Regions from separate parts of the Arthrobacter sp. V1I9 genome, predicted to be linked through region 3. Evidence: riboswitches for the same ligand, from Rfam matches in the RefSeq annotation. Region 3 holds a riboswitch; each other region holds the start of a gene.
What was found. A riboswitch is a leader RNA that binds a small molecule or an ion and turns the genes downstream of it on or off. The one in region 3 is predicted to bind cyclic di-AMP.

Region 1: it holds a riboswitch for cyclic di-AMP, as region 3 does, so the genes downstream of both, QFZ70_RS08320 (LysM peptidoglycan-binding domain-containing protein) here and QFZ70_RS14585 (hypothetical protein) in region 3, are expected to answer to the same signal.
Region 2: it holds a riboswitch for cyclic di-AMP, as region 3 does, so the genes downstream of both, QFZ70_RS14005 (M23 family metallopeptidase) here and QFZ70_RS14585 (hypothetical protein) in region 3, are expected to answer to the same signal.

What each region holds. Positions count from the first base shown of each region.
Region 1 is NZ_JAUSYU010000001.1:1,737,453-1,747,310, forward strand. It holds gene QFZ70_RS08305 (ribonuclease Z) at 1-416, shown strand, start outside; gene QFZ70_RS08310 (APC family permease) at 505-1,947, shown strand; gene QFZ70_RS08315 (YdiU family protein) at 1,944-3,419, shown strand; gene QFZ70_RS08320 (LysM peptidoglycan-binding domain-containing protein) at 3,520-4,380, opposite strand; cyclic di-AMP (ydaO/yuaA leader) riboswitch at 4,384-4,588, opposite strand; gene QFZ70_RS08325 (dienelactone hydrolase family protein) at 4,853-5,836, shown strand; gene QFZ70_RS08330 (TraR/DksA C4-type zinc finger protein) at 5,961-6,317, shown strand; gene QFZ70_RS08335 (DNA alkylation repair protein) at 6,314-6,883, shown strand; gene QFZ70_RS08340 (DUF1810 domain-containing protein) at 6,867-7,310, shown strand; gene QFZ70_RS08345 (glucose 1-dehydrogenase) at 7,393-8,286, opposite strand; gene QFZ70_RS08350 (metallophosphoesterase) at 8,406-8,912, opposite strand; gene QFZ70_RS08355 (DUF1918 domain-containing protein) at 9,013-9,204, shown strand; gene QFZ70_RS08360 (NUDIX domain-containing protein) at 9,247-9,756, shown strand; gene QFZ70_RS08365 (endonuclease/exonuclease/phosphatase family protein) at 9,769-9,858, opposite strand, start outside.
Region 2 is NZ_JAUSYU010000001.1:2,994,566-3,004,423, forward strand. It holds gene QFZ70_RS14000 (C40 family peptidase) at 1-710, opposite strand, end outside; cyclic di-AMP (ydaO/yuaA leader) riboswitch at 781-976, opposite strand; gene QFZ70_RS14005 (M23 family metallopeptidase) at 1,089-1,910, opposite strand; cyclic di-AMP (ydaO/yuaA leader) riboswitch at 1,921-2,165, opposite strand; gene QFZ70_RS14010 (metal-dependent transcriptional regulator) at 2,284-2,979, opposite strand; gene serC (phosphoserine transaminase) at 3,257-4,387, shown strand; gene QFZ70_RS14020 (DUF3027 domain-containing protein) at 4,522-5,379, opposite strand; gene QFZ70_RS14025 (cold-shock protein) at 5,386-5,769, opposite strand; gene QFZ70_RS14030 (hypothetical protein) at 5,988-6,221, shown strand; gene QFZ70_RS14035 (helicase-associated domain-containing protein) at 6,232-8,718, shown strand; gene QFZ70_RS14040 (DNA repair helicase XPB) at 8,732-9,858, shown strand, end outside.
Region 3 is NZ_JAUSYU010000001.1:3,130,102-3,139,959, forward strand. It holds gene QFZ70_RS14570 (histidine phosphatase family protein) at 1-187, opposite strand, end outside; gene QFZ70_RS14575 (winged helix-turn-helix domain-containing protein) at 288-1,154, opposite strand; partial or broken gene QFZ70_RS14580 (response regulator) at 1,777-2,163, shown strand; cyclic di-AMP (ydaO/yuaA leader) riboswitch at 2,350-2,510, shown strand; gene QFZ70_RS14585 (hypothetical protein) at 2,516-3,244, shown strand; gene QFZ70_RS14590 (glyoxalase superfamily protein) at 3,370-3,744, opposite strand; gene upp (uracil phosphoribosyltransferase) at 3,790-4,425, opposite strand; gene QFZ70_RS14600 (phosphatase PAP2 family protein) at 4,466-5,317, opposite strand; gene QFZ70_RS14605 (nucleoside deaminase) at 5,378-5,884, shown strand; gene QFZ70_RS14610 (glycosyltransferase family 4 protein) at 5,918-6,982, opposite strand; gene QFZ70_RS14615 (6-carboxytetrahydropterin synthase) at 6,988-7,383, opposite strand; gene QFZ70_RS14620 (zinc-binding alcohol dehydrogenase) at 7,386-8,417, opposite strand; tRNA gene QFZ70_RS14625 (tRNA-Ser) at 8,626-8,715, shown strand.

The DNA.
Region 1 (9,858 bases), 1.4 Mb from region 3:
GCACCCTGGCCGGCGTCCACGTTCACGACGTCAGCGTTCCCCGGCGGGGACAGCGCTTCGCCTTCGTGATGGACACTGCCCCGTGTACGGGGGCAGAGGACCTGGCGGACGGCGCCGACCTCCTCGTCGCCGAGTCCACCTTCAGCGACGACGACGCCGGGCTCGCCAGCCAGTACCGGCACCTTACCGCCGGGCAGGCCGGGGAGTTGGCTGGCGGCGGTGATGTGGACACGCTCGTGCTGACGCACTTTTCGGCCAGGTACGACGACGTCACCCCGTTGGCTGCGCAGGCCGGCGCACGTGCAGCGGGGGCAAAGGTCATAGCGGCCCACGACCTGCAGCGCATTGCCTTTCCGAAACGACGGCGGTCGCACCAAAACCGCGTGCTGACCAGCGGGGAGAGGCACGGGGACTGATTATTGCCAAACCCAACCATGAGGTAGAGAGTGAATTATCCGGTAGGCAGCCCGGGCCCACCCGCCCAACGTGTTGTGGAGGTCGACAATGAGCAAAACTTCCGAAGAAGTCTTCGACGCTACTCCAGAGGGAACGGAACCCGAACTTAAACGGGTCCTTGGCCCCAAGCTCCTCCTGCTCTTTATCGTGGGCGACATCCTTGGCGCGGGTGTTTATGCGGTCACGGGGACCATGGCCGGAACAGTCGGCGGCATCGTGTGGCTGCCGTTCCTGCTGGCCTTCGTGGTGGCTACGCTCACCGCCTTCTCCTACCTGGAACTGGTCACACAGTATCCCCAGGCCGCCGGCGCCGCCCTTTATACGCACAAGGCGTTCGGGATCCACTTCGTCACCTTCCTGGTGGCCTTCGCGGTGGTCTGTTCAGGCATCACCAGCGCCTCCACCTCCGCCAACGTCCTGGCCCAAAACCTCTTCGGGGGGTTCGAAGTCAACGGATGGATGGGGCTTCCCGGGCAGGGCGTCGTCACCGCCGTCGCTATGGCATTTATGGTGCTCCTGGCCATCATCAATCTGCGCGGCGTGGGGGAGAGCGTCAAGTTCAATGTTGTCCTCACCCTGGTGGAAATGATTGCGCTGTGCATTGTGATCGGCGTCGGCTTCTTTGTGATGTCACAGGGCACGGGAAACCCCGGCGAAATCTTCGTTTTCAACGACTCCCAGGACAAGGGACTGTTCCTTGCGGTAACTGCCGCCACCTCCATCGCGTTCTTCGCCATGGTGGGCTTCGAGGACTCAGTGAACATGGTGGAGGAAACCAGGAACCCGGAGAAGATTTTCCCGCGCACCATGCTGACCGGCCTGGGAATTGCCGTGCTCCTGTACATGCTGGTGGCCGTCTCCGTGGTCAGCGTGCTGTCGCCCACGGAGCTCGAAAACATTCGGGAAGCCGAAGGCGCGGCTCTTCTGGAAGTGGTGCACAAAGGCTCACCCGATTTCCCGATTGACAGAATCTTCCCGTTCCTGGCCGTCTTCGCCGTAGCCAACACGGCGCTGATCAACATGCTGATGGCCAGCCGCCTCATTTACGGGATGGCGCGCCAACATGTCCTGCCGCGCGCCCTCGGGAAAGTGCTGCCCGTGCGCCGCACACCGTGGGCCGGCATCGTTTTCTCCACCGTCCTGGCACTGGGACTCATCCTGTACGTAACCAGCGATCCGGAAAGCAACATCGTGGCCAACCTTTCCGGCACCACTGCCTTCCTGCTGCTGTGTGTCTTCACGGTAGTGAACATCGCGTGTGTGCTGCTGCGGCGCAAGCGTGACCCTAACCGCAAGGTGTTCTTCACCTCGCCGGGGCAGTTGCCGGTGGTGGCCGCCCTGCTGTGTGCCTTCCTTGCCGGCCCCTGGGTGGGCCGTAACGTTATTCAGTACCAAATTGCCGGCGGGCTAATGGCCATCGGCGTAGTGCTCTGGTTTGTCACGTGGCTGATCAACCGGAGAACGAACCACGAGGAGAGTCTCAAGAAATGACAGCTGCTGCTGAATCAACAGTCACCTTTGATGGGCGTTTTGCCAGGGAGCTGTCCGAGCTGGCTGTTCCCTGGCAGGCAGAGGAAGCGCCCGAGCCGAAACTGCTCGTTCTTAACGAAGGGCTGGCAGGGGAGCTGGGGCTCGATCCGGAATACCTTCGGTCACCGGAGGGCGTCCGGCTCCTGCTCGGGAACCACGTTCCGGAGGGATCGACGCCGGTGGCCCAGGCCTACGCGGGCCACCAGTTCGGCGGCTACTCGCCCCTGCTCGGGGACGGCCGCGCGCTCCTTCTCGGCGAGGTGACGGGCGTGGATGGACGGCTGCGGGACGTCCACTTGAAAGGTTCCGGCCGCACGCCCTTCGCGCGCGCCGGGGACGGGCGCGCCGTCGTCGGCCCCATGCTGCGTGAGTACCTTGTGAGTGAGGCGATGCACGCCCTCGGCATCCCCTCAACGCGTTCCCTTGCGGTGGTGGCCACCGGCCGCCCGGTGCGCAGGGACACCATGCTTCCGGGAGCGGTACTGACAAGGGTGGCCAGCAGCCACCTGCGCGTGGGCAGCTTCCAGTACGCAAGGGCCACGGAAAACATGGACCTCCTGCGCCGCCTGGCGGACCACGCGATCAGCCGGCACCACCCGGAAGCCGCCCGCGCCGGGAACCCCTACCTGGCGCTCTTCGAAAGCGTGGTGGCCGCTCAGGCAAAACTGGTAGCGGACTGGATGCTGGTGGGATTCGTCCACGGTGTGATGAACACAGACAACATGACCATCTCCGGGGAAACCATCGATTACGGGCCCTGCGCCTTTATGGACGCGTTCAACCCTGCCGCGGTCTACAGCTCCATTGACGTGGGCGGACGCTACGCGTACGCCAACCAGCCGGTCATCGCCGAGTGGAACCTTGCCCGCCTGGCTGAAGCCATGCTGCCGCTCTTCAACGAGGACCAGGAACAGGCCGTGGCCCCCGCGGTAGAAGCACTCGGCAAGTTCCGCCGCCAGTACAGCGAGGCCTGGTTCGCCGGGATGAAAACCAAACTCGGATTGGCAGAAGCCCCTGCCGGGAGCGCGGAGGCTGAAGAAGCCTCGGAACTGGTGGATGGGCTGGTGGCCCTGTTGAAGGACGGACCGGTCGACTACACGTCGTTCTTCCGGAACCTCTCCCAAGCGGCAAGGGGAAATGACCGCCCAGCCCGCGGGATGGTCCTTGACCTGGCTGCCTTCGACACATGGGCTGCGCGGTGGCGTGCCCTGCAACCGGACGCGGAACTGATGGACAGGGTCAATCCCGCCTACATCCCACGCAACCATCTGGTAGAGGAAGCGCTCGCCGCAGCAACGGACGGAGACCTTGATCCCTTCACCCGGCTCCTTGAAGTGGTCCGCGCCCCGTTCACTGAGCGGCCAGGGCTGGAACGCTACACCGAGGGAGCGCCGGAGGACTTCGGCAGCTACCAGACCTTCTGCGGGACCTGAGCGCCCCCGGCAGCTGAGCACCGGCTCACGACGGCCGGAAACAAAACAGGGGCGGCCGCCGGGAACAATCCCGTCTGCCGCCCCTGCTTGGGTGGTGTTACTACGCTACGCGGACGAAGGAAGCGCCGCTGAGCCAGCTGATGGAGTGGACCTCGGTCTTGAAGCCGTCCACGCCACCGCTGACAACCTGGCCGTTGCCGGCGAAGACGCCAACGTGACCGGCGGTGATCACCAGGTCACCGGGAGCCGGGGTGCCCACAGTGGTGCCGTACTGGTAGAACTGGCCCGGGGCCAGGTCGCCAACGCTCTTGCCCACGGAACGGAGAGCCTTCTCCACCATGGCGGTGCAGTCCTGCTGGACGCCCACCTGGCCGTAGGCGTTCGCGAGGATGGCTGCGCCGGTACCGGTGCCGGTGGCCGCGGGAGCTGCCGGGGCGGGTGCTGCCGGAGCAGGAGCCGTGGAGGCGTAGGACAGGTTCATTCCGGTGTTGGCGGGGGCGGCGGCAGTCACGGCCGGAGCCGGAGCCGCAGCTGCCGGAGCCGCCGGAGCGGCTGCAACGGAACCGGCGCCGGGGACCTTGATCTGGTCGCCGGGGTAAATGATCGCGGAGATGGACAGCCCATTGGCGGACAGGACATCGTTCAGGGCTACTCCGTGGGCGGCCGAGATGGCGCCCAGGGTATCGCCGGCAACAACGGTGTGCACGTTGCCTGCAGCTGCTGCGGGGGCAGCCACTGCAGCAGCCGGTGCTGCGTAAGCCTGGGTGTTAGTGGTCTCGGTGGTGTCCGGACCGGTTACGCCTGCGTGGGCCGGGGCGCCGACACCGAAGGCAATGCCGGATGCTGCTGCAACGGCGAGCGCCGGGCGGCCAAGGGACTTGGCTGAGACAGCCAGACCCTCGAGTGCGATTGAGCGGGCCGGAGTCGCGCGGTGACGGGCGGTGGTGGAATTTTTTGACACGGTTGATCGCCTCTCCCATGCCTGCGGGGTGAGCTGTCGGGTTCGGGTTGGAGATACCCGGCCGGGAGCAATTCCGTAATGAACGGTGTCGCTCTCGACTTAACCCCAAGGCCTCGCGTGAGGCCGGTGGAAACGTGGTTCCCCCGTCCCTGCCAGCTGGAAAGCGTTGGGTTCCCGGGTCAGTGGCAGGGCTCGGCATACTGAGGGGAATGTCCCGTCTGGGAGGGACACCTGAAGACCCTAACCCGACTTCGGGTGCATTGTCACGTTTGGGTAACATGCGAGGTGCTTCTATCACATTCCGCAAATGACTTGAATTGGATTTACCACGCGGCTGACCTCGCGAGATACTTTCCTGCTACGGAAGCTGTGTTGCTTTGGTCACAAAGTAGTAAAGGAACTCGAAGGCGGGGCCGGAAGCTTGCCCGGAAGCGCCGCGCGGAGGAGGATATGCCCACCCCGAGGAGGCACCGTGACCCAGCTTGGAAAGTACGAAAAGTACTTGATTGAGGAGTTTTTTGACGACTACCGCGCCGGTACGCTGAGCCAGCGGACCTTCACCCGGCGGGTTGCCTTCATTACGGGCAGCACGGCGACAGCCGCGGCGGCGATGTTGCTGGTGGGCTGCACTCCCAGCGAGGTACCGCCGAGCACCGACCCCATGCCCACGCCGGAACCTTCCACATCGTCGGCCACCGGAACGGCCGACGCAGGGGCCGCAGGTGCCGTCCCTGCGGCCAAGAGCCCGCTTTCCCTTCCGGAGGGCGCATCAGGGATGACGACGGCGACTATCCAGTTTCCGTCCGGTGGAACCCCTATCAGCGCCTACCAGGCCAAGCCGGAGCGGGCGGGGCGCAGCCCTGCAGTACTGATCTGCCATGAGAACCGAGGGCTGACAGCCCATATCGAAGACGTGGCGCGGCGCTTTGCGAAAGAGGGGTACGTTGCCCTGGCTCTTGATTTGCTGAGCCGAGAAGGCGGGACTGCGAACCTGGACCGTGACGCTGTTCCCGGTGCCCTCATCCAGGCGGGCGCCCAGCGTCACATTGCCGACTTCAAGGCAGCGGTGGAGTATCTCCGGGGCCAGGACTTTGTGGACGGCCAGCGCATCGCCATGACCGGCTACTGCTTCGGCGGCGGCATCACCTGGCAGGCGGCCACGGAGTTGGACGGGCTGAAGGCCACGGCGGCGTTTTATGGCCCCGCCCCCGACCTGGGCAAGGTGCCGGGCATCAAAGCGGCAGTTTTTGGAGTCTACGCTGAACGTGATAAACGCATCACCGCCGCCATGCCTGCGCTCAAGGATGCGCTCGCGGCAACCGACGTTGTCCACCAGATCACCGTCTACCCCGGCGTGGACCACGCCTTCCACAACGACACCGGCGACCGCTACAACGAAGCCCAGGCCACGGCCGCGTGGAACGACACCCTCGCCTGGTTTGGCCAGCACCTTTAGGCCCCGCCGTTCCTTGCCAATCCCTGAGTCGGCGCGGAACTCCATCGCATCACCGATGAAGGCACGCCAGCCTTCAACGCGCGGCTGAAACGGGTACCCGAACCACCCGCGCTAGGCTTTTGCCATGGCCGACTTTGAAAGATTCCGGATCCTGCTCGAGGAGGAGCGGGAGCGGAAGATTGCCCTCCTTCCGGCGCTCCGCGCGGACATCGCCTCCGCAAACTCGGCGCGCCAGGACTCGAACGTGGATGACGAACACGATCCGGAAGGCTCCACCATCGCCTTCGAGCTGTCCCAGGCCTCCGCCCTGCTGAAGCAGAGCAGTGCCGGGCTGGATCAGGTGGACGCAGCCTTGGCCAGAATCGCTGAGGGAACCTACGGGACCTGCGCTGTCTGCGGGGACGCGATCGCCGAAGGCAGGCTGGAGGCACGGCCGTGGACCCCGTTCTGCATCCGGCACGCCTCGGCAGGGCGCCCATGAGCAGCGGCATGGATCGTGTGGCGGCTGCCGCTGAATTCGTTGACCGCACGTTGCAGAACGAGGGCGCCTGGTACCGGGCGGACGACGTCGAGGGCCGGCTGGGCGGTCTACTGGCCTCCTACGGTTCCTCCGTCGGCGCTGTCAGGGGAACCATCCGCGACGCGCTGCGGAAGTACAAGGACCTCGACCACGATGGCGTGGTGCAGCTGGCATCAGCCCTGTGGGGGCTGCCCCGGCCCGGCGCCAGGGCAGTGTACGAACGCCGGCTGGCCGCCGTTGTCCTGCTGCAGTCCAAAGTGTCACTCCTGCGCCATTCGGACCTGACCCGCATCGAGGGTTTCCTGCGGACTGCCGGCACCCCAGAGCTGACAGACCCCCTGCTGGCCGACGTCGTGGCGCCGTTCCTGGCACGGCTAAGCGGGCGCGACCGGCAACGCGCAGATGTTGTCGTTGCCCGTTGGCGGACCGACCCGGATGCCCGGCTGCTCGGCGCCGCCGGCTTCCTCGAGCAGCAATCCAGCCCCGAAGCCCCACCACAAGGAGACACCCATGAACGAACCCTATGACCTGGAACGATTTGTGGCCGCGCAGGACAGCGGCGGAGCGTACGACCAGGCGCTGGCAGAACTGCAGATGGGCAGCAAGTCCGGCCATTGGATGTGGTTTATTTTTCCCCAGATCGCCGGCCTGGGCCACAGCGACATGTCACGCCGGTATGCCCTTAAATCCCTCGCTGAAGCCCGGGACTACCTGGACCACGCGGTGCTGGGTCCGCGGTTGTTCGACTGCGCCCTGGCCATCACGAACCATGCCGGGCGCTCCGCGGAGGACATCCTCGGCGGCATCGATGCGCGGAAGCTGCACTCGTCCATGACGCTGTTCCTGCGCGCGGCCCCCGGGGAAACTGTTTTCAAAACCGTCCTGGCCCAGTTCTTCGATGGGCAGCCCGATGCCGCCACCGATGACCTGCTGGCGGACCAGGACGCCAGGTAAGGGCTGGGAATTAACGGCCGACGGCGGTGCCTCTCGCATCCCGCGAGAGGCACCGCCGTCGGGCGTGTCAGGAAGACCTGGGCTACGGCGTGGGGTTGCCGCCGTTGACGTTCAGCGTTTCGCCGACGACGTAGCTTGACTCCGGTGATGCCAGGAAGACATACGCCGGGGCGAGCTCTGCTGGCTGGCCCGCGCGGCCTAGGGGAGTGGACTGGCCGAACTCCGGCAGTTCCTCCTTGGGCTGGCCGCTGCTGACCTGCAGCGGCGTCCAGATGGGTCCCGGTGCCACGGCGTTGACACGGATGCCCTTGGGTGCGAGCTGCTGGGCCAGTCCCTTGGTGAAGTTGTTGATGCTGGCTTTGGTGGTGGCGTAGTCCACCAGCGTGGGGGACGGGTTGTACGCCTGGATGGAGGTGGTGTTGATGATGGTGGACCCCGCCGGCATGTGCGGGAGGGCAGCCTTCGTCAGCCAAAACATCGCGTAGACGTTTGTTTTCAGAGTGTGGTCGAATTGCTCGTCGGTGATGTCGGCCAGCTCCTCCTGGGCCACCTGCTTGCCTGCATTGTTGACCAGGATGTCCACTCCACCGAGAACAGCCACGGCGGTGTCAACCACCTCGCGGCACACAATCGGGTCCTTAAGGTCGCCGGGAACCTTGACGGCCTTGCGGCCGGCGGCCTCGATGAGTCCGGCGATGCGGGCCGCATCCTCCTCCTCCTCGGGCAGGTAGGACAGGACGACGTCGGCCCCCTCGCGGGCGAAGGCGATGGCCGTGGCCGCGCCGATCCCGGAGTCCGCGCCCGTCACGATGGCCTTCCTGCCCTCCAGCCGGCCGGTTCCGCGGTAGGTGTCCTCGCCGAGATCCGCCTTGGGCTCCAGCTCCGCATCCAGGCCCGGCTCGGGCTGGTCCTGCTTGGGCGGCGAGATTTTCCCGTAGGCGGTGACCGGATTGCGGAAGGTGTACTGGTCTGTCATGGTGGTCCTCCTGTTGCGTAGGGGTGGAACACGAAAAAACTAAGCATGCTTACCGTTCCAGCCTAGGCAATTCGCCCGGTCCCTGCCAACCCGGGTTTGTGTTGCGGGTCCAGTCCGGTTTAGTCCCGCTGGACCGTGACGAGCCTGACGTCCCTGACCGCGCCGGAATCCACCACCGCCGTCATGTAGGTGCAGGCAGGTTGCCGGCGCCGGTCTGTGGGTGAGCCGGGATTTAGCAGCCGCAGACCTCCCGGAGCGGTGGTGTCCCAAGGTATGTGGCTGTGCCCGAAGACCAGCACGTCCGCGCCCGGATAAAGCGCCTCGGCCCGGGCTTCCCTGCCCTTCGCCTGGCCGGTTTCGTGCACCACGGCGAAGCGGACGTCCTCAAGCGTCACGGTTGCCGTTTCAGGCAGCCGGGCGCGCAGGTCGGGGCCGTCGTTGTTGCCGTAGACACCTATGAGGCGGCGGCTGCGGTGCTCAAGCTGGTCCAGCAGGTTTGCCGTCACCCAGTCGCCGGCATGGAACACCACATCGGCGCTTTCGACGGCGGCCCACACCTGTGCGGGGAGTTCCTTGGCGCGCTTGGGCACATGGGTATCGGCGAGCAGGAGAAGATTCAGCGGCATGGGGAAATCCTGCCATGCGGGCCCGGTGCCGGTTGCCCTTTCCCCTGGGTCTGTTCCCGCATGGCGGACAGTCGTAATCTTGGGGCTGGAGGTGATAGCCATGGAGGCAGCACAAGGAGACCGCATCATTGTTCACGGCAGGACGGTTGGTTCCACGGACCGGCACGGTGTGATTCTCGAGGTCCGGGGCCAGGGCGGAACGCCGCCCTACCTGGTCCGCTTTGACGATGGCCACGAAACCATCATGTATCCCGGCGGTGATTTCGCTGTCGAACGCGGCAACGGGCACTAGCGCCGCCGGGTGATGCGCCGCTCCACCTGTCAGACTGGAGCGATGGATCATTCACCGGCTTCAACACAGTCCTCCACGCCGCCTGTCCGCATGGGTCCCCGCGATCCCGGTGATGCCTGGGTGGAAGGGGAACGCGGCCGGTACTGGGGCAGGTTCGGCGCGGCCGGGGTGCTTGCCTATGACCCCGCCAAGGGTGTGCTCCTGCAGCACCGCGCCATCTGGAGCCACAATGGCGGAACCTGGGGACTGCCTGGCGGGGCGCTCCACGAAGGCGAGGACGCCGTCGTGGGCGCTTTGCGTGAGGCGTATGAGGAGGCTGCCGTTCCGGCGGAGAGTGTGGACGTGCTCTTCACGTCGGTGCTGGACCTGGGTTACTGGTCCTACACCACTGTGGTGGTCCTGGCGACGGAGCCGTTTGACCCCGTGATCAGCGATCCGGAGAGCATCGAACTGTTGTGGATTCCGCTGGCCGACGTGGAACGCCAGGAACTGCATCCAGGCTTCGCGGCGGCGTGGCCGGCCTTGCGGGAGCGGCTGGCCGCCGGAGCGTAGTCCGGACGCGGGTCAGTAGTCCGGACCGTATTCGGCGGTGACCAGGATGGGCAGGTGGTCGGAATTGCCGCGCGGGAGGGTCTCCACGCTGGTGATGTCCAG
Region 2 (9,858 bases), 140 kb from region 3:
TAGAACGCGGAGGAACCGGTAGCAGCTACCGAGTGCAGGAGCGTTCCCTGCGAGGGGTTCAAGGCGCTGATCATCATGCCGTTGCCAACGTAGATGCCGACGTGCGCACCGCCGTTCTGCATGACGAGGTCGCCCGGCTGCGGCGTGGACGTGGGCTTCATCGCAGTCCAGGCGTTGACGCGGGGGATGCTGATGCCGGCCTGGGCGTAAACCCACTGGGTGAAGCCGGAGCAGTCCCAGCCGCTGGGGGTGGTGCCGCCCCACACATACGGGCTGCCGATGCCGGTGTAGGCGATGGCCGCAATGCCGGAGGTGGCAGCCGAGGACGCGGTGGCCACGACCTTCTCTGCTGCTGCCGCTGCGGTGGTCTCTGTGGAAGCCGTAGCGGTGGACTCTGTGGAAACGGTGTCCGTGTCCACGGCCGCGGCCGTGTCATCGTCATCAGAAGTTGACTGGACAGTCACCGGCTCCAGCACGGGAGCTGCGATGGTCTTGACCACCGGACGCTCGAAGGACACGGTAGCCGTGGGTGCCGCAGTGACCGCGAGGGCCGACTGCGCGGACCCTGACTCGGTGGAAGCAGAGACACCAGCGGTGGTGTCCGCCGCGTTGGCCGGCAGGCCCAAGGTCAGGACGAGGCCGGACGCAGCAGCGATAACTGCAGCCTGGCGACCTACTGTCCCGGCATTGGCACTAACAGCCTTGGACATGGTGTCCAGGGGGTTGGTACGAACCGATTGCGCACGGTGGCGCGCAGAATTATGGCGTGAAGACACGAAGGTAGCCTCTCCCAATGCCTGCGAGGTGAGCTGTCGGATTCGGATGGGAGTCACCCGGCCGCGCGGCTTCCTGGGAAGCTTTTGCGACTTAACCCCAAGGCCTTCAAACTGAAGGCCATAATTGGTTCCCCCGCCCCTGCCAGACGATGAAATGCGAACGGACCTTGAGCGGTGGCAGAGTTAGGCAATCCGCACAAGAGCGTCAACTTCGGAAAAGTTGACGCGAGTTAGACGGTACAGCAGTTTTGCTTGAATGTCACATTCAGGTCACGGCAGGTCAACATCATTTGATAGTTCACCGTCACTTGACTAGAGCCAGCCAGTGGGGTCAACAACTTCGCCGTTGACCTGGACCTCGAAGTGCAGGTGGCAGCCTGTGGAGGCTCCCGTGGTCCCGCTGAGGGCCACAACATCCCCGCGGGATACTGTCTGCCCCTCCTTCACACTGAAGGACGAGAGGTGGTTGTACGTGGTTTCCAGGCCGTTGCCGTGGTCCACTACAACGCGATTGCCGCCACCGTACTCGTGCCAGCCCACAAAGGTAACGGTTCCGGTGGCCGCAGCCAGAACGGAGGTGCCGCACTGGGCTACGTAATCCTGTCCGCGGTGGAAATCACCGGAGCCTCCCGTGATGGGGCTGACGCGGTAGCCAAAGGGTGAGGCAGTGCTCAATGCAGCGAGCGGGGCACCGAGGCTTCCGGTGGAAGCGGCGCGGGTGATGGCGCCCGCAGACTGGGCACTGAGCAGCTGTTTGAGCTTCCCGTCCGGGTCCGCTTCGGTGACCACGGCGGACCGGCTGAAGTCGATTTCGGCCTCCGCTTCCGCGGAAATTTTGGGCTGTGGGGCTACAGCGGACGCGGCAACAGGAGAGTTCCCTGACGCATCCGTGGCCATCACGGGACTGGTGGCCGGTACGGTCACGGTAAGCACCAGTCCGGTGGCGGCCAGGGCGACGCCGGCCTTCTGGCCGATGCCGCTGGCAGCAGCGAACTCGGTGATTTGACGGAATGGACCCCGACGCCGGCGCGCATCACGGTGCGGATCGCGGGGGCGTTCCGAGGTGATGACTTCGACAACGCGCGGTGTCGAAGCAGGGACCGCCGCGCGGCGGCGTCCCCTGGAATTGTGCATGGTCAAGAAGGGTTCCTCTCTGGAAAGCCTGCGAAGTTAGCTGTCGGATTCGGGTCAGAGAGTTCAAAGACCCGGTCCGCCGTAAGCAAGCTTCGGCACAGAGATATCCCCGGAGGGATTCCTTCGCTGGAAGAGGCTTGCTGCTGACGGACTTCACCCCAAGGCAGTCCCCCGGCTGCCGCTTGTGGTTCCCCCGCCTCTGCCAGTTACGACTCATGCTCCTGATCCGCTGGCAGAGCTCGGCTCCAGATCAGGTAACGCTTTAATATCAACGCTTCGGTTCAACTATAGAGGGTTAACACCCAAAGTAACAATTCCGTTATCTTTGCGTAACCCACCTCACATGGGGTAGCGAGGCGCGCGGGCCAGCCCGCTAGCGGACGGCCACGAACACGTGCGCGGCCACCTCCGGAGGCAGCTCAAGTGCCCCTTCGATGCCGGGAACCCGGACGGAGATGTAGTCCCCCACCCGCTCCAGCGACACAGCAGCCCCCGGCCTTATGCCGCCCTCATCCAGCTGCGAGAGCAGTTCCGGCTCCACCTGGATGGGCTCGGCAAGCCGGCTGATAGTCACGGCTGAGGCGGGCCCGTAGGACTTCATCGCTTCCAGGAGGCTGATGGCTCCGTCGGCAAAGCCCGGGGACGGCAGCCCGCCCAAGGCGGCCAGCCCGGGAATCGGGTTCCCGTACGGAGACTCGGTGGGGTGGTTAAGCATCTCGTAGATACGGCGTTCCACCCGCTCGCTCATCACATGCTCCCAGCGGCAGGCCTCGTCATGGACGTAGGCCCAGTCCAGCCCAATCACGTCGGCGAGGAGCCGCTCAGCCAGACGGTGCTTGCGCATCACTTCCGTGGCGCGCTTCCGGCCCGTCTCGGTGAGCTCCAGGTGGCGGTCGCCCGAGACGACCACCAGGCCGTCCCGCTCCATTCGGCCGATGGTCTGGGAGACGGTAGGTCCGGAGTGGCGCAGCCTTTCGGCGATACGCGCACGCAGGGCAACGATGTTCTCTTCCTCGAGCTCCAGAATGGTCCGAAGGTACATCTCCGTAGTATCGATCAGATCCGTCATCCAGCTCAGCTCCTCGAGCGCAGTACCTTGCGTTGTCCCACCGTATCGCCTTCACTGCGACGTAGTCCGTGGAAAAGCTTAGCCTATTTTGACTTTGTCCGAATAGTTGCCGACGCCCGCAGGACCGTCTCATTGGCTGGACTATGACGGTTCCGGTTCCCGCCGATACAGCCCAACAAGGCAGAATGAGGGAGGCCCTGGCAGCAGCCATCAGTGACTGCCGGCCATCAACACCCGTCCGGACCAAAGCCGTGTCCATGCCGAAACTGGAGCACCTGTGAGCGAAACCAGCATCACTATTCCCGCCGACCTCCTGCCCAAGGACGGACGGTTCGGCGCCGGGCCGTCCAAGGTCAGGCCGGAGCAGATTGATGCGCTGTCCGCGGCGTCGAAGAACATCCTGGGTACGTCCCACCGGCAGGCCCCGGTCAAGAACCTCGTTGGCTCCGTCCGCGAGGGCCTCAGCCAGTTCTTCCGCGCCCCCGAAGGCTACGAAGTGGTACTCGGCGTCGGCGGTTCCACGGCGTTCTGGGACATTGCAAGCTTCGGCCTGGTGGAAAACAAGGCCCAGCACCTTTCCTTCGGCGAGTTCGGCTCCAAATTCGCCGCGGCCACCAACAAGGCGCCCTTCCTGGGCGCCTCTTCCATCATCAAGTCTGAGCCCGGCACCCGCCCCTCGGCCCGGGCCGAAGCGGGTGTAGACGTCTACGCCTGGCCGCAGAACGAGACCAGCACCGGCGTCGCAGCCCCCGTGCAGCGTGTTGCCGGTGCAGACGAGGGCGCACTGGTGCTCGTCGACGCCACGTCTGCTGCCGGCGGTCTGGATGTTGATGTTGCGCAGAGCGATGTTTATTACTTCGCCCCGCAGAAAAACTTTGCCTCCGACGGCGGGCTCTGGCTTGGCCTGTTCTCCCCTGCGGCCCTGGAACGCGCAGCGCGGATCAAGGCCAGCGACCGCTGGATCCCGGATTTCCTGGACCTGCAGACGGCCATCGACAACTCACGCCTGAACCAGACCTACAACACCCCGTCGTTGTCCACCCTGGTCACGCTGGACGCGCAGGTGCAGTGGTTGAACGCTAACGGCGGCCTGGACTTCGCTTCCGCGCGCACGGCAGATTCTGCCGGCCGTATCTACAGCTGGGCTGAGGCATCGGAGTTCGCCACTCCGTTCGTCATCAACCCGGACGAGCGCTCGAACGTCATCGCCACCATCGACTTCGACGAGACAGTGGATGCGGCAGTGGTGGCCAAGGTCCTGCGCGCCAATGGGATTGTGGACACCGAGCCTTACCGCAAGCTCGGCCGCAACCAGCTGCGCATCGCAACGTTTGTTGCAATTGAGCCAGCCGACGTTTCGGCCCTTTTGGCCAACATCGATTACGTAGTGGGCGAACTGCGCAAGTAATCGCAACTGCGGGGCCACCTCGGCTGACCGCAACGCACCGGCTTTAACGTCCGACGGCGCCGCCCGGGTTCTGCCCGACCGGCGCCGTTTGTGCGTCGTAGCTCAGTTTCCGCGCCTGGGCGCGGCTCCGGGCGCTAATTTGTACCGGCGTCGCGCCCTGCGCGCTGTTCCTGCGCGTCTTCGGCTTCAGCCTCCCGGGATTCACCTTCCAGCGCTTCATTTTCCAGCCCTTCACCGTCCAGGCTGCCTACTGCGTCCAGCGAAGCAGCAACGCCGTCAGCGGGCTCGGCGGCGGCAGCTTCCGGCGTGTCAGCCTGGTGGGCGTCGTCTTCGTGCGCGCCGGCTTCCGGCTGATTGGCGTCGGCTTCGCCGGATTCCTGTTCCTGCTCATCCTCCGGCCGGACGCGTTCTGCCCACGGAACCCATTCCGGGGCCAATATGGAGTCCTCGGACGGCAGGAGACCGAGCTCGTTGACCGTGACCACCTTGGACCGCGAGTTCCGTGTCAGCACGGCGAACCACTGCCAGCCTGCGTAGCCGGGCAGCCTGCACTCGAAGAGGTGTGTCACCAGGCGGTCGCCTTCGCTCTTGACTGCAAGGTGCCGCCCAATGTCCGACGCCGCAGTGATGCCGGCAATGGCGGTCCGTGCCGTGTCCGCGGCAGCGGCGAGGAAGGCGTCCGGCTTGCCGGTCCGCCAAACAGGCACCCCGGCGCGGGGCTTGGCCGTTTTGGCCGTCGCCGGCGCAGGGCCTGCAGGCGAAAGGCCCGCAGCGGTGGGAGCAATGCCGGCGCCCCCGCCCGTTGCGGCACCTGCCTGCAGCGCCACCAGGTCCACCGATGCCGGGTCCACCGACACCGGGTCCACCAACTCGACGTCCAGCGTCTCCGAGACCATCGACACCGGATCCAGTGACTCCGGGGCCGTTGTCTCCAAGCCGCCGGGCTCGGCGGTTGTGTACTCCGGGTCCTGCTGATCAGCTTCCGGGTTCATGAGGGCCTAAACGTCCAGCTCGTCGGCAACCTTACGCAGGGCGGCGGCGATGGCCTTGCCCTTATTGCCTTCCGGGTATTTGCCTTTGGAAAGGGTTCCGGACAGGTTGTCCAGAACAGTCACGAGGTCCTGGACCAGCGGTGCGAGGTCCTTTGCGCTGGGCCGCTTTGCCTTGGCGATGGACGGTGTTTTGTCCAGCACGCGCAGGCCCAGGGCCTGGGCTCCCTTGCGGCCGTCGGCCACACCGAATTCAACGCGGGTGCCGGCCTTCAGCTCTGTTACGCCCTCGGGCAGCGACGATTTGGGCAGGAAAACTTCCTGGCCGTCTTCTCCCGCGAGGAATCCGAAGCCCTTTTCCTTGTCATACCACTTGACCTTGCCGGTAGGCACGTAATCAACCTTCTTCGTTCTGACGTCTTGAGACACGGCCGGCCATCACCGCATCCGCAGTGTTGTGCGGGTTCAGGGTATGACGGCTGGAGACCGTGTTGGTCTGTATCCCTCAAGGTTATCCTGCCCCGTGCCGTAATCCTGCTTTCGACGGCTCTCCGCAACGGCACACTGAACCCGTGGCCGCGCTGTCAGACCGGGCTGTTAGCGTTACGTTTATGACACCCTCGCGTTACCGGCGTCCACTGACGATCCTCGCCGCAGTTATCGCCGTGCTTTCACTGGCCGCCGTCGCTGCCGTTATGGCATTCGCCTTTTCCGGTTCCGTGGCTCCGGCCTGGGTCACCTACACGGCACTTTACGGCCTGCCGCTGGCGTTCCTCCTGATGCTGTTCCTTGTTCTGGACAGCGTTGCCGGACGCCGGCGGGCAGGAAAACCGGGCGGGCGGTAACGTTGGACTGATGTCCCTCATTCGCGCGCTCAGCAAGGACCTGGAGGCACGCAGCGACGACTCGCTGCGGGCGCTGTTCGACGCGCGGCCGGACCTCATCTCCCCCGCTGTGCCGGACTTCGCTGCCCTCGCTGCACGGGCGAGCGGGCGCGTCAGCGTCCAGCGTGCGCTGGAGCGCCTCAATCGGCCACAGATGCAGGTCCTGGAAACCCTCCATCTGTCCACAAACACTGATACGGAGCACAGTGCCTCCGCGGCTGGATTGCGCAAACTGATTTCGGGTTCCACCGTTGCCGCTGTGGAGCGGATCCTGGTCGCTCTCCAGGAACTTGCCCTGGTCCACCGTGCCGAACCCCCGCATGGCGCACCCGCCACCGGCAACAAGCAGCGGTACTACCTCCCCGTTGGCAGCCTCAAGGACGTGGTGGGAATTTATCCGGCCGGCCTTGGCCGCAGTTATACAGAGCTGGTGCGCCTCCAGCCCGCGTTCGCACAGCGCGCGGTGCAGCTCGTGTCCGAACTTCACCGCAGCGGCGCAGCCATCCAGGGAGCCACAACACCCATGGAGGCAGCGCTCGCCCTGCAGCACTGGACGTCCTCGCCGGAGGCCCTCCAGGACATTCTGGCCACGGCTCCGGAACGGACCACCGCGTTGCTCGCCCGGTTCCGGAACTGGGCCATGGGGGCCGTCCCCCAAGCGCAACGCAAGGCGTCCATCGCCACTGAGGGATCCGACGTCGGGCCCATCGACTGGCTGCTGGCGCGCGGCCTGCTGGTGCCTTTGGACGCTGCCCATGTGGAGCTGCCGCACAGCGTGGGGCTCTCGCTGCGGGGCGGTGCCATCATCAACGACTTCAGCCTTGCGCCGCCGGTCCCGGAGCTTGGCCGGACCAGCGCCGCCTTACGGCGGAATGCGGCGCTGGGGGCCATCAGTGAGACCCTGCGGCTGGTGGGCGAAGTACTCCATGCCGTGCGGGACCAGCCTTTGGCCACCCTCCGCAGCGGCGGCGTGGGCGTTCGGGAGATGAGGCGGCTGGCTGAGCTGCTGCGGATCGACCAGCCCCGTACCGGGCTTCTCCTTGAGCTTTGTGGGCTTGCAGGGCTGATCCGCCTGGACGTCGATTCGTCGTCGTGGGTTCAGCCGCCGGAGCTGGAGTGGCTTGTCCTGCCCCGGCAGGAACAATGGCTCTGGCTGGTGAATGCCTGGCTGGCCAGCCAGCGCGTGCCGTCCCTGGTGGGGCAGCCGATCAATGGAACCCCGGGAGCAGCTGCGCACCGCGCGGCTTCCGGGAGCACCATCATCGCGTTGTCGGCAGAGGCGCAGCGTCCGGACGCCCCCGTGGTGCGCAAACGGATCCTGGAAATCCTGAACGAACTAACGTGTGAGGCACAGGCCCCTGACGGAACAGCGCCGGTCCTGGACGCTGCAGCTGTGCTCCAGCGCGCCGAGTGGGCCCAGCCCCGGATGGCCCGGCGCTTCAGCTCGCTGATCCGCGGAGTCCTGGCCGAAGCCGAAGTACTCGGCCTGCTCGGCTCGGGGGCCCTGAGCCAGCTTGGAAGTGCCATCGCGGACGATGAACCGGACGCCGCCCTCTCCATCCTGGGTGAGCACCTGCCCGCGGAGCTGAACCACGTACTGCTCCAGGCAGACCTCACCGCCGTAGCACCCGGATACCTTGCCCCGGCGCTGACCGAAAAACTGCTGCTGATGGCCGACGCTGAAGGCCAGGGGCCGGCCACCATCTACCGGTTCTCGCCCGGCTCCATCCGCCGGGCGCTGGACGCCGGCCATAGTGCCTCCACCGTGCTGGAGTTCCTGCGGGAGCACTCGGCCACCGCAGTGCCCCAGCCGCTGCAGTACCTGGTGGAGGATACTGCCGCCCGGCACGGCCGGCTGCGGGTCGGCGCAGCGGCGAGTTTTGTCCAGAGCGAGGATGAGGCTGCGCTGCTGGAGCTGCTGTCCGGACCGAAAACGGAGGGGCTGGGGCTGGTGCGGATTGCGCCCACCGTCCTCATCTCTTCGGCGCCGCCGCGTGAAACAGCGCAGGTTCTCCGGAGCCTGGGCCTCTCCCCCTCCTTTGACGATTCGGACCAGCAGGTGCTCCGGCTGCGGCGCGCTCCTGCCCCGCATACCCCGTCCCGGCCCATCTACACCGCGCCGCGGACAGCCCCGCCGGCGGAAGAAGTCCAGGCGCAACTGGATGTGCTGCGGCACCGTCCTGCCGCCGTCGGGAATCATCACGGCCCGGAAAGTGACCAGACAGGTGAGGCAGCCACGCAGCTTGGCCTGGAAGCCTTGCAGCGTGCCATCCGGCTCAAGCAGCGCATCAGCATGAACGTGGTGGACGGCATGGGGAATGCGAACCTGGAAATTGTTGTTCCCCTCTCAGTAAGCGGCGGACGGGTGCGGGTCTTCGACCCCGCGAAGGACACCGAACGGGTGCTCTCCATCCACCGCATTATCGATATTGAGGCCGCAGAGGAACTGCGCCAGTGAAGGACTCCCCCGCGTGAACGACGGACCCCTGATAGTCCAGAGCGATAAGACCATCCTCCTCGAGGTGGACCACGAGCTCGCCACAGAAGCCCGGCATGCCATCGCGCCGTTCGCGGAACTGGAACGTGCCCCCGAGCACGTCCACAGTTACCGGTTGACTCCCTTAGGGCTGTGGAACGCCCGCGCGGCCGGACTGGACGCCGAGAAGGTCCTGGACACCCTCCTGAAATACTCCCGGTTCCCGGTGCCGCACTCACTGCTGATCGACGTCGAGGAAACCATGTCCAGGTACGGCCGGCTGCGCCTGGAAAAAGACCCGCAGCACGGCTTGGTCATGCGGACTGACGATTACCCCGTGCTTGAGGAAGTCATCCGGGCCAAGAAAATCCAACCGCTGCTGGGACCACGCATCGACAGTGAGACCGTGGTGGTGCACGCGTCCCAGCGCGGGCAGCTCAAGCAGCTCCTGCTCAAGATCGGGTGGCCGGCGGAAGACCTGGCCGGCTACGTGGACGGCACCCCGCACCTGATTGCGCTGAACGAGGACGGCTGGAAACTGCGTCCATACCAGCAGATGGCCAGCGACAACTTCTGGGCCGGAGGCAGCGGCGTTGTGGTGCTGCCCTGCGGCGCGGGCAAAACGCTGGTGGGCGCAGCGGCCATGGCCACCGGCTCCACCACCACCCTGATCCTGGTCACCAACACCGTGGCTGCCCGGCAATGGAAAGACGAGCTGCTCAAGCGAACGTCCCTCACGGATGACGAGATTGGTGAGTACTCGGGGGCCGTGAAGGAAGTCCGGCCGGTGACCATCGCCACCTACCAGGTCCTCACCATGAAACGCGGCGGCCTGTATCCGCACCTTGAACTGGTGGACGGACATGACTGGGGCCTGATCATTTACGACGAGGTCCATCTGCTGCCGGCCCCGATCTTCCGGATGACGGCGGATCTGCAGGCCAGGCGCCGTTTGGGACTGACAGCGACCCTGGTGCGGGAAGACGGCCGCGAGGGCGAGGTGTTCAGCCTGATTGGACCCAAGCGCTACGACGCGCCCTGGAAGGACATTGAGTCCCAGGGCTACATCGCCCCCGCGGACTGCGTTGAGGTGCGTGTGGACCTGCCACGGGAAGAGCGTGT
Region 3 (9,858 bases):
TCCGCAGGGCACTTGAGCACAGGATGAAGTCCGGAACAACGTTGTGCTTAAGCAGCCAGCGACCGGCAAGCGGCGCCTCCCGATGGCCCCGCTCCTCCAGCGGCCGTTCATGATCCGCCACACCACCAGGCCAGTCGGCCTTGGCATGCCGCATGATCACAAGGCGTCGAAGATGGTGCTGGCTCATGGCCCAAGCCTAATGCCAGCCTCAACCCCAGCCGCAGGGGCTAATGCCTGGAGAGGGCCAAGTAGACGGGTGCCGCCCCTAAGGCGTCAAACAGTAAAGGTTAGATCGAGTATTCCGGAGCGGCCCAGACAACAACCTCCGGGTGCTCGTAGAACCGGTAGCCCTGGCCGCGGACGGTGCGCACGGTGTTGGCGAGGCGGCCGAGCTTGGAGCGGAGGCGGCGGATGTGGACATCGATGGTGCGCTCGTTGGGTACTTCTTCGGCGTTCCGCCACAGGCCTTCGAGCAGTTCGTCCCGGCCCACGGTGCGGGTGCCGTTTTCCACCAGGTAGTTCAGGAGCTCGAACTCCTTGAACGTCAGGTTCAGGGATTCACCATCAAGGTGCACTTCGCGACGGGCGAGGTCGATCAGGACACCCGAGGGACGCGGTTCCTGGGGCTGCTGCGGCCGGGGGGTTTCTGTGCGCTGACGGGTGTTGACCGTAGGGTCACCGAAAGTCGAGCGGACGACGTCGAGGGCCGAGCCGGGGGTGCCGGCCGGGGCGACGGCGACAGCGGCGTAGCTCTCGGCTCCGGTTACCAGGGACTGGGCGTAGGCGCGGATTTCCTGGGCGAGCTTGGCGATGGAAGTACCTGCGGCTGCCGCGGTTTCCTCATCGATTCCCATGTACAGAACGAATCCACGCGCAACGTTGTCGTTGGCCACGGGGCGGACCGGGTTCGGCCCGGCCACTACAGGGGTTGGAGCGGTGACCGGCGCGGACTCCGACGGCGGGACGGCGCGGAGCTGGCCGTAGGAGTTGGGGTTGTAGGCCTGGGGGCCGTATCCCGGGCCAGGGAAGCTGCTTCCCGAAGTTGCGGGAGCGAGCGACGTGCGCGGTCCGAAGCCGGGGCGGAGGCCGGACGGCTGGCCACCCTTGGCGGCGTTACGGACAGAAATGTGGACGTATCCGGATGCAACTGACATGGAATGCTTACCTCAATGTGAATGGCCGTCATCGCGGCTCGAATGCTGGGTTCCCCGCAATGGATTGGGGAGGGACGCCCGACGCTGGGCTGGGGGGCGTATGCCTACGAACTTCAAGGGGTGGGAAGATCAGGCGTACATTCGACAACAGCGCATGTCGGCAGCAGCTGATGTGCTGGGCCAATAGTCTGCGGCTGCAGGTGCTGTTGAGTTCTTGTTCACAATGGAAGTGTGCAGCGTAACAATGCTAACTTGCAAGTAACAATGGACGCCTTGGTCCGCATATTGAGACAAAAGCGCTTAATGTGCTGCAGATCACGATTCTGACGAATGGTCAGATTACTGATCATTTCCCCGGTTTTCTGTCCAGCGGGCTGCCGACGGTGAACAAAATTCGGGCCTGCCCTTGTCAACGAGCTTTTTCTTCAGATGCACCGGGAATGCCGGAATCGCCCAGCCGTGCGGGGCCTCCTGTCCAGCGGCACGGGCTTTGGACAGTGAAAATGCCTCGTCCTCCGCCTCAGGAACAACGAGCTCGCGAGGCGCGGGAACCCATAGCCGCGGCTCACCGATCGATCGCCCCCAGCCCTCCCGCCCGGGCGGATGCCCCATCCGCGCCCCGGTGGTCGACGACGAGTCAACCCTTTCCGAGCTGATGAGCATGGGCCTGCGAATGGCCGGCTCATCAGTGGCGGTGGCTGCGGAGGGCCCTGAGGCCGTAAAGCTGGCCAAGGACTTCCGCCCGAACGTCCTGGTTCTTGACGTGATGCTCCCGGGGTTCGACGGCGCAAAGTCGCTGGCCCGTATGCAGAGCCAGTCGGAGCGGATGACCGCTTCGGTAGAAGATCTGCTCCTGCTGGCCCGGCTCGATGAGGGCCAGCCTCTCAAGCTCAGCGAGGTGGACCTCTCGTAGCTGGTGATCGAAAGCGTCAGAGACGAAAAGGTGATGGCGCCCGGGTACAACTGGCAGCTGCAGCGTCCGGACGAGCCCGTTGTGGTCAACGGCGAGGGTAACGGTGACGTCACAGCCGCGGCGCACGGGCTTGCCTTGGCAGTGCCGTTCCTGCGAGCCTTTCGGCAAGGCGACGCGCCGCCGTCGTGATCTCTGTTACCAAAATGTGACTTGTGCTTTGAATTCCTGTACCGTCGATTAGGTACGGTTCCCGTTCGGGCCGTATATCCGGATGACGCCAAGCTCTGCCACTTCCCGGATTCCTCTTGAACCAAGGCAGAGGCGGGGGACCCACCGTCCCGGGCACTGATTGCCCTTGGGGTTAAGCCAGCACGTGATCTTTCCGTCTGGCCGGATGCCCTCATCCGAACCCGACAGCTAACTCCGCAGGTGTGAGAGGCGATTCATCATGTTCAAGTTCCTGGCACAGCCACGCCCGAAAAACGAGTCTGCACCGCAGGCCGCACCGGAAACCGGCAAAATCCCTTCCTTCGGCAAGCGCGCCGCCGTGGTGGCCGCGTCATGCGCACTCCTCATCGGGGTGGGCGCTGCAGGGCAGGCTACGGAAACCAGCATCCGCGTAGCAGCCACCGAGACGCAGGCCGCCGAGGCGCAAGCCAGCCTCAGCATCGAGAAGAGCGAGATCACGGCGAATCCCGCGCCGGAGTCTGCTGCTCCAGCCCTGCCGGAAATCAACGTGGTTCCGCAGGCGGCCGAGCCCGCACCGGCTCCGAAAGCCGCACCGGCACCCGCTCCCAAGCCTGCACCGGCACCAAAACCTGCACCGAAGCGTGCACCGGCGCCCAAGCCTGCCCCCGTCGTCGCGGTCAATGATCCCGCCGGCGCCCAGGCTTATGCGGCCAGCAAGCTGGGAAGCTACGGTTGGGCTCCTGACCAGATGCAGTGCCTGAAGACACTGTGGACCAAGGAATCGGACTGGACCACCACGGCCACCAACCCGAGCAGCGGCGCCTACGGCATCGTCCAGTCCCTGCCGGCCGAGAAGATGGCCAGCGCCGGCGCGGACTACCGCACCAACTACCGCACCCAGATCAACTGGGGCCTGGACTACATCCAGGAGCGCTACCAGTCCCCGTGTGGTGCGCTGAACTTTCACCTGTCGAACAACTGGTACTAAGCACACCGGTTCCACAGGACACATCAGCCGGCGCGGCCCGCACCTTCTCGAGGGGCGGGCCGCCCGGCGTATGTGAACCATGACCGACCTCAAAGCCGGAAAAATGACCCGCCCGTCGCAGTAAGTCAGGCGCCGCGGCCGGGGATGTACTGGACGGCCCACCTGTTGCCGTCGGGATCTGCGAAGTACACAAAGTGGCCCCAGTCCTGTATGTCGACGTCACTGACGTCTACCCCGTTGTTTTTCAGATGCTGGTGCGCGGCAGAGATGTCGTTTACCACGAGCTGGAGGTTGGAGCCGGTGCCCGGAGGTGCGTCCGTAAGCCCCTCCCCGATGCAGATCGAGCAGGCCGAGCCCGGCGGCGTCAGCTGGACAAAGCGGATCGAATCCGTGGGCCGCTCATCAAAGTCGGCATTGAACCCTACCTTGTTGACGTAGAAATCCTTGGCGCGGTCCACGTCTGACACAGGGACATACACAAGTTCCAGTTTCCAGTCCATCCGCACAGGCTAGCGACGCGGCGCGGAATGCAAAAGGCTTGAGGACTACCCCGCGATGCCGTAAAGGCGGTCGCCCGCGTCCCCAAGTCCGGGGACGATGTATGACTTCTCGTTGAGCTTTTCGTCGATTGAAGCCAGGACGATGGTTACGTTGGCGTCCGCGAGTTCCTCCTCAAGCTTCGCCAGGCCTTCCGGGGCGGCGAGGAGGCAGATGCAGGTTACGTCCGAAGCGCCGCGCTTGAAGAGGAACTTGATGGCTTCGCGCAAGGTTCCGCCGGTGGCGAGCATGGGGTCCAGGACAAAGATCTGACGGTCCGTGAGGTTCTCGGGGAGGCGCTCGGCGTAGGTGATGATGTCCAGGGTCTCCTCGTCCCGGGCCATGCCCAGGAAGCCGACCTCTGCGGTGGGAACGAGTTTGGTCATGCCCTCGAGCATGCCCAAGCCGGCGCGCAGGATAGGGACCACCAGCGGCGTGGGCTTGGTGAATGCGGTGCCCACGGTGGTGCTGACCGGCGTTTCGATGGTGACAGGCTCGGTGCGCACCTCGCGGGTGGCCTCGTAGGCAAGGAGTGTCACCAGCTCCTCCGTCAGCTGCCGGAAGACCGGAGACGGGGTGTTCTTGTCCCGCAGGACCGTGAGCTTATGAGCGACCAGCGGGTGGTCCACAACGAGAGTGCGCATGGGTCAAAACTATCACCCGGCTGCCCGTGCCCTTCCGCTGTCAGCCTCCCGCACCAGTCCGCGAGGAACCCCCGTCGCGCCCTTCCGGACTGCCGGCGTCGTTGCTCTGGGAGGTCCCCGCGCTGCCCCGGAGCTGCTCCGGGCTGTGGTCCTCCCGAAGGACGGGATGCTCGAAGGTGGGGGCGGGGCCGGCATGCTCCCGCTTCCGCATCAGATGGAAGAGCCTGTGGGCAAGGATCACCATGCACACCCAGGCCAGGCCCAGGAACCACCCGGCCATGACGTCCGTCATCCAGTGATGCCCCAGGAAAACCCGGCTCAGGCCCATGGCGATGATGAATATGACGCCGGCGGTGATGGCAGTGATCCTGGCCCAGAGCATCTGGAACTGGAGGCACATGAGGTACACCAGGACGCCGATCACCACTGTTGTATTCAGGGTGTGGCCGCTGGGAAAAGACGGTGAGGTCTCGAAGGGGGGGACTGCTTCGGAGTGGTCCGGCCGGGTCCGGCCCACCAGGCCCTTGCCCAGGGTAGTGGCCGTGGTGGAAACGAGTGACGCGCCGCCCACCAGGACGATGGGCCGCCAGGTTCGGCTCAGGAGCGTCAGCCATGCCGTCAGGACGCCCGCGACGATGGGCATGCCGATGCCGCCGCCCACGTTGGTGAAGCCGGTGGCGAACGCGCTGGCCTCGGGGTTCCGCAGTGATTGGGAATATTCAAGCGCAGGAATATCAAGGCTCGCCAGTCCCTCCTCGTCCACGACGTCCGAGTAGACCTCGGCTCCGAGCAGGGCCATGGCGAGCACCAGCGCACCGCCGATGATCATGGTCAGCCACAGGACGGCATAGGGCTTGATCCACTTGTCCACGCGGTCTCGGACTGTGCTCATTGTGCCTCCCGGCGGTGTACGTCACGGGCCCTGGGTATCCTTCGAAACTATCATTGAGCCATGGTCTCCGCTGAAAATAAACATGACGCCTGGATGGGCCTTGCCCTGGCGGAGGCCCGCCGTGCCCTTGCTACGGAGGACGTACCGATAGGCGCTGTGGTGATAGGGCCCGACGGCGGTGTGCTGGGTTCGGGACGAAACCAGCGCGAGGAGCTGGGGGACCCCACCGCCCATGCTGAGGTGGTTGCCATCCGCGAGGCTGCGGCCCGGCTGCGCGGGCTGTCGATGGCCGGCGGCGGCAGCGGGGACGGGTGGCGGCTGGCCGACTGCACGCTGGTGGTGACGCTGGAGCCCTGCGCCATGTGTGCTGGGGCGATTGTCCTGGCGCGGATTCCCCGGGTTGTTTTTGGGGCCTGGGACGAAAAGGCCGGAGCTGCGGGATCGGTGTTCGACGTGTTGCGGGAGCGGCGGCTTAATCATTGGGTTGAGGTTTACGCAGGGGTTCGCGAAGACGAATGCGGCGGGTTATTGCGTGACTTCTTTGTGGGGCACCGCACGCGGTTGTAGCCGCTTTCGCCTGCTTGTGCCCCGGCCTGGCGTTTAGCCGCCGAGAATATCCAACACGTTCGCGGCCGTCTTGTCCCAGCCGGGCAACCGGTCCTTCGTGTCCAGCGCCGTGGCGCGCCAAGTCTCCCTGGTTTCACTGTCCAGCAGCCAGCGCCGTAGGACTTGGGCCAGCACGGCGGGGTTTCCCGGATCATCAGTTCCCGGAAATTGCACGGCCGCGCCGGGGAAGCGGATACTTCCGCCCTCTCCCGGGGCAGCAAAGGTGAGGGCTTCCACAGCACCTGTTCCTGCGCGGACAACTGCCGGGAGGCCGTGCGCCAGCGATTCCGTGACCACCATGCCGAAAGCCTCCGCGCGGGAAACCAGGACGCTCAGGTTTGCACGGTTCCACTCGCTTTCGAGCGCCTGGCCTTTCAGCTCTCCGGCCAGCCCTACCCGGTTTTCCAGCCCGTTCGCCGCAACCGCGGCCTGCACCAGGCGCGCATACCCAGGGTCGGCGGTGTCCGATCCAACCAGCGCTGCCGTCCACTCGAGGTCCTTGATCTTCGCCAGGGCTTCAACGGTCAGCAACTGGTCCTTGTTGGGCAGGAGCGCGGCCACGGTGAGGATGTGCGGCGGGACGGAGCCGTCAGCAACGGGCGCGGGGTCGGTCCCGGGAAGTGCGACGCGCAATCCCCGTAAACCGTGGCGTCTTTCCAGGACACCGGCCGCCCAACTGCTGGTGCAGACTATTCCCGATGCCGATCGTAAGGCCCGTGCCTCCCACCCGTGATGCGCGGGCGCCGGCATGTGCACCAGCACCCAGGTCTCCCGCCGGGCTTTGGCGGCGAACTCCAATTCGTCGGGGGCTCCCATGGCGATAAGTCCGTCGACTACCGTCACGACGGACTTGATCGGGGCTTCAGGTGCCCAAGCGCCCAGCAAGCTGCCCAGCCGCCGTCGTTCTTTCGCAGTGGAGTCCGGCCAGGAACCCTCGACCGCCAGCACCTCCACCTCGACACCCAAGGTTTTCAGACCTTGGACCAGGCGGGCATTGTAAACATTGCCCCCGGAGTTGTGGCGGATGTTGGCTGGTACGAGGAGCCGGAGGGGGCGCATTGGGATCAGGCGGTGAGGTCCAGCGAGTAGGTGGCCCAGGCGTCGGGGTTCTCGCGCAAGGTGACGTCGATCCCGGCAAGCTGGCCGCCGTCGTCGTCCTTCTTCAGCTTTTCCCACACTGACCGGGCAATGTACTCCGCCAGCGCCTCGGTGGTGGTGAGCTTGCCTTCGAAATCCGGGTGCTCGTCCAGGTTGCGGTAATTGAGGCCAGCCAGCACCTCCTCGATGATGGTTCCCGCGGCGCCGATGTCCAGCACTATGGCGTCATTGTTGAGCGTCCGACGGCGAAAGGTCACCTCAGCGACAAACGTTGCCCCGTGCAGGGCCTGGGCGGGGCCGAAGGCCTCCCGCGGGAGGCTGTGGGCGATCATAAAGTGGCGGCGGACGGTCAGGCTGAACATGGCTACCTCTGGTCTTCGCGGGTTGGGTCCTGGAGATTTCGGTCTTGGGGGTATTCGATGACGTGGCATAACGCATCCAGGGAGCCGTTAGCCAGTCCCTGGACCGTTTCGGGCAGCTCCGAGAACGGTGACGCTCCGGTGATGAAGGCATCGAACACCGGATCCGTCAGGAGTGAGACTGCCAGGTCCAGGCGGTCGGCGTTGGTCCTGCGGTGGCGCCGGGCCCGTGCTACTACCCCTACCTGGCTTGCCCTGATGGACAGCCGGCGCGCGTGGAAGTCCTCTCCCAGTGGGAGCGTAACCTCCCTGTTGGCATACCAGGACATCTCAATGACGTCGCCCTCATCGCCCGCCAACTGGAGGCTGCGCTCAAGCCCCTCCTGGGACGCGGAGCAGTGAAACACAACGTCGCAGTCCTCAAGGGCGTCATCCGGGTGGGCAAATTCGACTCCCAGCGTGGCTGCCAACTGTCGCCGGCCGGGATCCAGGTCTACGAGCTGGAGCCGCTGCAGGGGAAAGGTCCTCAACAGGGTGGCGACCATGCCGCCCACCAGGCCGGCACCCACCACCGCCACCCGGTCCCCCAGCCTCGGCCCGGCCTCCCACAGGGCATTGATAGCTGTTTCCACAGTTCCGGTCAGCACCGCACGGCGGGAGGGAACGCCGTCGGGGATTTTGGTGAGGGCATCAAGGGGAACAACGTACCGGTCCTGGTGCGGGTTCAGGCAGAACACCCGCTGGCCTATCCACCCGGCCGGCCCAGCTTCGACAACCCCGACGGACAGGTAGCCGAACTTCACGGGCCCCGGAAACTGGCCTTCCTGATGCGGAGCGGCCATTTCCTTGGCCACGCGGGGCGGGACCGAGCCATGGTGGACCACCATCTCGGTGCCCTTGCTGATGCCGGAGTAAAGGGCGCGGACAAGCGCTTGGCCGGGGCCTGGCGCGGGCAGCTCCTCCGGCCGGAGCTCACCGTGCTCCTTGGCTGTAGTCCAATAGGCGGTCGCGTGGATCGGCGGACGTGAAGTAGTCATCTTGCTGATGAATCTAGCGGGCTGCGTGCGCTGGGGAAAGTTTCGACGGCGCTTATGCCCGGGTTGCGTGACCCAGCGACAGCAGTCTCAACCGCTTCCTCCGCCTGCACCGCGGCCACATTCGTTCCCACAAAACCGACATCGCCGGGGGCCTGAGAGCTGGCCCGTTTTGGGAATGGACGCCATACTCCGGTACCCTAGTCAGGTTGGTGACGTGTCCGAGCGGCCGAAGGTGCAACACTCGAAATGTTGTTTGGTGTAAAAGCCAACGTGGGTTCAAATCCCACCGTCACCGCCAGTGAGAAAGGCCCTGCTTTCCTTTGTAACAAAGGGAAGCAGGGCCTTTCGCTTTACCTTGAGGGCACGAGCGGTAACGCAGCGGCCACAGATTGCCGGTGCTCTCCGCCGGCATCAGCGAGGAGCAAATCGTAGTTTGCAATCGACTTGCTCGAAGCGGTCTTGAGATTCACCGCCAGCGACGGCAATCGATGGCTGGGAAAACTCACGCCCATCGAATATGAAACAATAAACCGGACCGCGCTCACAGCGGCCTAAGACCCCGAGTCAACAAAAGCCGGGGCAGTCCCAATGAGATCAGGCGCGCATCTGGTTGACGCAGCTGCCAACGGCTACACGTTGAGTGCACCGGGCTCAGAAACGGTCAGCAGCGGAACAGAGTCGATTGAGGCTTGCGCGATAGTTTCCCCATGGAATTATCACCGCCCACTCACAGGAGATGGCAGTGCACCAGACTGCCGCATGTGCAGCTAGATGGCGTCCGTAGGATTGGCGCCATGAATAATGAGCGACAGAGCTTTGAATCTATCCGAGAGGACATCATCGCCGTGGTTGCAGATCTCCGCGCTGTCGCCCGGACAGAGCACGACGAGCGGCGGACCCATACTGCCGACTGGTTGGGCGGGCTGTTCGCCGACGTCATAGATGCGAACAGTCTTCGAGAGGCGGCCGCAGAGGCTCTCACCTTGTACGGCGGGGCGGGGTCCTTTTGCGGACGTTGGAAGCGCCGATTCGGCCCGCGTTGTAGACAAGCTGGCCGACACTCTGGAGCGAGGGCGTTCCTGGTCCCCGACAAAGTTTTGAGAGGCTGACGCAACATAAGAGTGGACATCCGGGACTTCGTTGGACCAGTCACGCTCCAGCCGGCCGCAGGACCTGTCCTGGTTGGTCTGCTGGCAGGATTCCTGTCTGATTACTTCCAGCCCGTGCAGCGCTTCAGCACTGCGCGCTCAGCAGTCCGCTAGGTTTGGGGTCGGGGGCTTGGACAATGGCTCAACTGGGCCCCTCCAGCGGCCTCAGGGCGACTGTCTGGTGATCTGAATAGGGGATTCAATGACGATTTCGAATGTCGGCTCGGGCAAGACTGCCAAGAGACCGACGCTGAAGTGGTATTGGAGCTTGCTCGGATTCGGACTTCTGGGTT